One region of the Streptomyces sp. NPDC002054 genome, then DNA from elsewhere that is predicted to be linked to it. Evidence: riboswitches for the same ligand, from Rfam matches in the RefSeq annotation. Region 1 holds a riboswitch; the other holds the start of a gene.
What was found. A riboswitch is a leader RNA that binds a small molecule or an ion and turns the genes downstream of it on or off. The one in region 1 is predicted to bind cyclic di-AMP.

Region 2: it holds a riboswitch for cyclic di-AMP, as region 1 does, so the genes downstream of both, ABT123_RS03725 (M23 family metallopeptidase) here and ABT123_RS18205 (M23 family metallopeptidase) in region 1, are expected to answer to the same signal.

What each region holds. Positions count from the first base shown of each region.
Region 1 covers NZ_JBEOXT010000017.1:136,732-139,934, forward strand. Annotated here, with positions in the region: gene ABT123_RS18200 (SGNH/GDSL hydrolase family protein) at 1-335, opposite strand, end outside; gene ABT123_RS18205 (M23 family metallopeptidase) at 489-1,559, opposite strand; cyclic di-AMP (ydaO/yuaA leader) riboswitch at 1,562-1,754, opposite strand; gene ABT123_RS18210 (tyrosine-protein phosphatase) at 2,006-2,812, shown strand; gene ABT123_RS18215 (aspartate aminotransferase family protein) at 2,842-3,203, opposite strand, start outside.
Region 2 covers NZ_JBEOXT010000003.1:116,414-119,616, reverse strand. Annotated here, with positions in the region: gene ABT123_RS03730 (GntR family transcriptional regulator) at 48-737, opposite strand; gene ABT123_RS03725 (M23 family metallopeptidase) at 900-1,697, opposite strand; cyclic di-AMP (ydaO/yuaA leader) riboswitch at 1,710-1,869, opposite strand; gene ABT123_RS03720 (M16 family metallopeptidase) at 2,121-3,203, opposite strand, start outside.

The DNA.
Region 1 (3,203 bases):
AAGCGTTCGGCCACGTCGTCGGGGTCGCTGCCGGGCCGGATGATGTCGTTCCCGCCGGCGCAGAAGGTCACCAGGTCGGGTGCGAGCTCCTTGGCCCGCGGTACCTGCTCGGCCACGATCTGGTCGAGCAGCCGCCCCCGCACGGCGAGGTTGGCGTACCGGAAGTCGTGCTCCTCGCGGCGGTCGGCCAGCAGGACGGCCAGCCGGTCGGCCCAGCCGACGAAGGTGTCCCCCGGTCCCGGGTCCCCCACACCTTCGGTAAAGCTGTCACCGATCGCCGCGTATGAGCCAATGGTCTGGAATGTCGAGTTCGTCGTATCGTCGTCGCCTGCCACGTCGGCTTATCTTTCCCCGACACCTGTGACCTACGCGACCGTAGCCAGGGGTTGACGGACCGTGATCTTTGCCACCCGCCCGCGAGGAATACCGCCGGGGCCGGGAATCCCCCTCGGATTCCCGGCCCCGGCCTACTGGCGGACTTCAGTCCGTCAGACGCTCACACCCTTCGAGCGGAGGTAGCTCAGCGGGTTGATGTCCGAGCCGTAGTTCTTCCCGGTGCGGATCTCGAAGTGCAGGTGCGGGCCGGTGGAGTTGCCGGTGGAGCCGACGAGGCCCACCTGCTGGCCGGCGGTGACGCTCTGGCCGACCGAGACCGAGAGCTGCGACATGTGGCCGTACTGCGAGTAGTGGCCGTCGGCGTGCTTGATGATGACCTCGTTGCCGTACGAACCGGCCCAGCCGGCCGAGACCACGGTGCCGGCGCCGACCGCCTTCACGCTGGTGCCGGCCGTCGCGGCGAAGTCCACGCCGGAGTGCATGCCGCTGGACCACATGGCCCCGCTGGCCTTGTACGGGGTGGAGACGCGGGCGGTGACCGGGGCGACGAAGCCGCCGGCGGTGGCCGCACCGGAGGACTTCGTGTCAGCGGCAGAGTTCCCGGCCGGGGCGGGCTCCTGCTCGGGCGCCGGGGCCGGGGCCGCCTGCTCCTGGGCCGGGGCCGCCTGCTCGGGGGCGGGGGCTGCCTGCTCGGGGGCGGGGGCGACCTCGGCAGGCTGCTCGGGGGCCGGCGCGGCCTCGGCAGGCTGCTCCTGCGCGGCCTGGGCGTCGGCGGGAGCCTCGGCGGCGGCCTGGGCCGCACCCTGGCCCTGGCCCGGGGCGCCGACCTTCAGCTTCAGGCCCGGGTGGATCATCGACGGGTCGGAACCGACCGCCTCGCGGTTGTTGTCGTACAGCTGCTTCCAGCCGCCGCCGACCTGCCGGTCCTGGGCGATGTCCGAGAGGCAGTCGCCGGAGACCACGGTGTAGACGGAGGGAAGCTGGACCGCCTTGGGGGCGGCGGCCGGCACGGCCAGGGACTGGATCTGCGTCTGGACGGCGACCCGGGCGGCGCTCTGGGCCGCCAGCGCGGTGGGGGCCTGGGTGACGGGGAGTTCGGCGGCGTTCGCGCCGGTGGCACCCAGCAGCGGGAGCGCGAGGGCCGCACCGCCGGTGCCGGCCGCGACGAAACCGCGGGCTATCGGGCTGGACTTGGGACGGCGGTGCTTACCCTTTGCAGGCATGGCGAATTCCTCTCCGTCGCCTGCGAGGTGAGCTGTCGGGTTCGGACTGGAGATGTCCGGCAGTACATCCGATGCACATCACATGTACATCGGGTGTACGGCTTCACCCCGAGCCGTCCCGGCACAAAGATCCGGAACAGCGGCTTACCTGGTTCCCCCGCTCCTGCCGCGCACGTGAATGGTCGGGTGCGGTTTTCCGGGAGGCGGCAGGATTCGGCGTTCCACCCGGATCGGTCGTGACCGTATTCCAATTCGGGCGCACAGAACAAGCCATGAATTTGCGGTAGGAATCATGAAAGTGATGGATCACCGGAATTCCCGTCACCCTCTGTCCATTCCGGACCGGCAACACCCGTTCGGGCAAGGCAATTCGGCCACGCCGAGCCGCCACTCAACGTCACCGTATGATCCTGCTCACGAGGCATCACCGACGCGGAGGAGTTCCCGTGACGCAACAGATACCCCACCATTCGTCCACTGAGCCCGAACTGTCCGGAGTGCGCAACTTCCGTGATGTGGGCGGTTTGTCGACCTCGGATGGGCGACAGGTCAGATCGGGAGTTCTGTTCCGAAGCGGACATCTCGCACATGCCACCGAAACCGACGCAGAGTTTCTCGCCTCGCTCGGACTGCACACCATCTTCGACTTCCGGAACTCCGCCGACCACGCCTTGGAGGGACCCGACGTCACCCTGCCGGGTGTCCGGAATGTCGGCATTCCTCTCTCCGACCCGGCGGACGGCAAGGAGTTCTGGAAGATGGTCCGCGACGGCGACCTCGAGCAGCTCCGAGGACTGCTGGGCGAGGGCCGGGCGGCGGCCCGGATGACCCGGTCCTACCGGGAGATCATCCGGACCCGCACCGCCGAGCACAGCCGGGTGGTGCACGCCCTGGCCGAGGACAGCGTGCCGGCCCTGATGCACTGCGCCGCCGGCAAGGACCGCGCCGGGCTCTCCATCGCCGTCACCCTGCTCGCGCTCGGTGTGGAGCGGGAGGCGATCCTGGCGGACTACCTGGAGTCCAACGCGCCGCACCGCCGCTACCGGGTCCGCCGCAGCAGCGACTCCGCGGAAGCCCGCTCCCCCGAGGTGATGGCCCTGCTCGCCCCGCTGTTCGACGCCCGCGCCGAGTACCTGGAGGCGGCCTTCGACACCATCGGGGAGACCTGGGGCAGCGTCCCGGCGTACCTGGCCGAGGGCCTCGGGCTCAGCCCCGAGACCCTCGACCGCCTGCGCGAACGACTCCTCGACTAGCCGAAACCAGCCGTGCCCGAAGCAGGCCGTCAGCGGTTGGCGACGGCCTGCTTCACCAGGGTCCGGCCGAAGTCCCACATCAGGCCGCCGCCGCCGTGCGCCTCGTCCATGACCGCCCGGAAGGCGGTCACGAACCGGTCCACGTCCTGCTCGTCCACGACCAGCGGCGGGATCAGCTTGATCACCTCCAGGTGGTCCCCGGAGACCTGCGTGAGGATCCGGTGCCGCTGCAGCAGCGGCACCACCACCATCTGCGCGAACAGGCCCTTGCGGGCCGCCTGCAGCATGGTCCACCGGCTGCGCAGGCCCAGCGAGGACGGCCGGCCGAACTCGATGCCGATCATCAGCCCGCGCCCCCGCACCTCGTGCAGCAGCTCGTACTCGTCCACCA
Region 2 (3,203 bases), on a different contig from region 1:
GCTCACACCCGGGCGGTAATACACCCGCTCTTTGTATACGGCTTCTGTTAATGCCGGCCGCTCGACATGTTTACGGCAGGTTGCGAAGTCCTCACCGGTCCGGCGCCCGACCTCCGCCCCCTCATCCGGTGCGCCTCGGCGGCCCGCTCCGCATGCGCCGCGGTCAGCGCCCGGGCCCGTTCCGCGTCGCCGCGGGCCACCGCGTCCACGATCGCCCCGTGCTCGGCCCAGGACTCCACCGGCTGGGCGGGCACCTGCACCGCGTACATCCAGGCCACCTTGTGCCGGAGCTGGGTGAGCAGGGCGATCAGCCCGGGGCTGCCGGAGGCCTGGGCCAGGGTCTCGTGGAACCAGCCTCCCAGGGCCCGCAGATCCTCGCCCTGGCCCTGCCGGGCCCGCTCCCGGCCCAGCCGGACCAGGCCGCGGAGCACCTTGAGGTGCGCGTCCGTGCGGCGCCGGGCCGCCCGCGCGGCGGCCAGCGGCTCCAGCAGCATCCGGAGCTCCAGCAGGTCGGCCGCCTCCTGCTCGGTCGGCTCGGCCACGCAGGCGCCCGCGTGCCGCCGGGTGGTGACGAAGCCCTCGGACTCCAGCGTGCGCAGCGCCTCGCGCACCGGGACCCGGGAGACCCCGTACCGGCGGGCCAGAAGTTCCTCGGTGAGTCTGCTCCCGGGCTCGAAGACTCCGGTGACGATATCGTCGCGGATTGCCGTACACACCGCGTGCGCAGGAATACGCAAGACCGGACCTCCGCTTAATGCTGGTGTCATTGTCCCGACTCTATTGCAGCACACGATTATTTCCGAGCGGAGACGGAAAACAAAAGAAGAAAACCCCCGGGCTCGGTGAGCCGGGGGTCTTCTTCGATGCTGCGGGTGCTGCGGGCCTGAGTCAGACCAGAGTCAGATGCTGACGCCGTGACTGCGCAGGTAGGTGATCGGGTTGATGTCCGAGCCGTAGTCCGCGCCGGTCCGGGCCTCGAAGTGCAGGTGCGGGCCGCTGGAGTTGCCGGTGGACCCGGACAGGCCGATCTGCTGGCCCGGGGTGACCTGCTGTCCCTTGGAGACGCTCAGGGAGAGGAGGTGGCCGTACTGGGTGTAGGTGCCGTCGGCGTGCTTGATGACGACGTTGTTGCCGTACGCGCCGCCCCAGCCGGCCTCGACGACCGTGCCGAGACCCACCGAGCGGACCACGGTGCCGGAGTCCGCGTGGAAGTCGATGCCGGTGTGGCTGCCGGAGGACCACATGCCGCCGCCGGCCTTGTACTGGGTGGAGACGTACGAGTCGCCCAGCGGGGAGACGAAGGTGTTCAGCCGCTTGCGCTCGGCCTCGCGCTCGGCGCGCTCCTTGGCTTCGCGCTCGGCCTTCGCCTTCGCCTCGGCCAGACGCTTCGCCTCGGCGGCCCGCTGCTGCGCCTCGGCCTCGGCCTGCGCCTTGGCGGCGGCAGCGTCGGCGGCGTGCTGCTGGGCCGCGGCCTGGGTCTCGATGTCGCCGGCCAGGTCGTCGCCGACCACGACGGCGTTGAGACCGGTGTCGAGATTCGCGTGATCGTTGTCCGCGGCGAAGGCCGGAGCTGCGAAGGAGCCGACGACACCGGTGGTGGCGAGGGCTGCGATCCCGGCTATGCCGGCGGTCTTCTTGCTCAGACGGCTGGAACCACGGTGCTTGCCGGAACCGGCGGCACGACTGCCGAACGCCATGAAGGGGCTGATCCTTTCCTTCCCTCTCGCCTACCGGGTTAGCTGACGGGTTCGGAGCAGGAAGGTCTCCTACGGCCCCCCTCTGGCGAGGCGGACCGATTCACCCCAGGGACTGATGTGGGTCCCCGGCTCCCCAGGCTCGCGCCTGACGGGGACTCGGCGATTGCTGCCCGGTGCCGCGGGTGCGGCGGTTACAGCTGACGGGCAGCGGGACCGACGCTAGGCGGATCATCAGTCAATCGCCAAACAGACGCGCCTTTTTGTTGCGTACGCCACACGGCATACGGGGAACCACTCCACTTAATCGGACATTAGGCGAGCAAAAGGGGTCTTGGCGGATGAACCACCAAGACCCCGTGCCAGACCCCATGCCGGAACCCGTACCTCCGGACGCCGTCCGGAGGCCAGTTGACGACCGTACGGTCAGTTGGCGACCACGGTGACCTCACCGATGCCGAGCGCCCGCACCGGGGCCTCGATCTGTGCCGCGTCGCCCACCAGGACGGTGACCAGACGGTCCACCGGGAAGGCGCTGACCACCGCCGAAGTCGCCTCCACCGTGCCGGTTTCGGCCATCCGCGCGTAGAACTCCGCCTGGAAGTCGTCCGGGAGCTGCTGCTCGACCTGGTCGGCGAGGGTGCCCGCGACGGAGGCGGCCATCTCGAACTTCAGCGGGGCCACGCCCACCAAGTTCTGAACCGCCACGTCCCGTTCGGCATCGGTCAGGCCGCCCTCCGCCAGCGTCCGCAGCACCTTCCAGAGGTCTTCCAGCGCCGGACCGGTGTTCGGGGTGTCCACCGAGCCGCTGATGGCGAGCATGGACGCGCCGGTGGCACCTTCCGGAGCCGTCGGGGCGGTGGAGCGCAGCACCTGCCCGAAGGAGCGGACGCCGTAGGTGTAGCCCTTCTCCTCGCGCAGCACCCGGTCCAGGCGGGAGGTGAGGGTGCCGCCCAGGCAGTACGTGCCGAGCACCTGCGGCACCCAGACGCGGTCGTGCCGGTCCGGACCGATCCGGCCGATCAGCAGCTGGGTCTGGACCGCACCGGGCCGGTCCACGATGACCACCCGGCCTGTGTCGTCGGCGGTCACCGCGGTGGCCGGACGCCGCGCCGCGCTGCCGCCGGTCCAGGCGCCCAGGGTGTCCGCCAGAACGGCGTTCAGGTCCGTGCCGGCGTAGTCGCCGACGATCACCGCGGTGGCGGCTGCCGGGCGTACGTGGGCCTCGTAGAAGGCGCGTACGGCCGCGGAGTCGATCCGGGCGACGGTCTCCGCGGTGCCCTGGCGCGGCCGGGACATCCGCAGCGCGGCCGGGAAGAGCTCCTTGGACAGCTGCATGGCGGCCCGGCGCGCCGGGTTGGCCAGCTCGTGCGGGATCTCGTCGAGCCGGTTGCGGACCAGGCGGTCCACCTCCTCGTCGGCGAACGCGGGGGCGCGCAGCGCCTCGGCGAGCAGCGCGAGGGCCTTGGGCAGCCGGGAGGCCGGGACCTCCAGGGAGACCCGGACGCC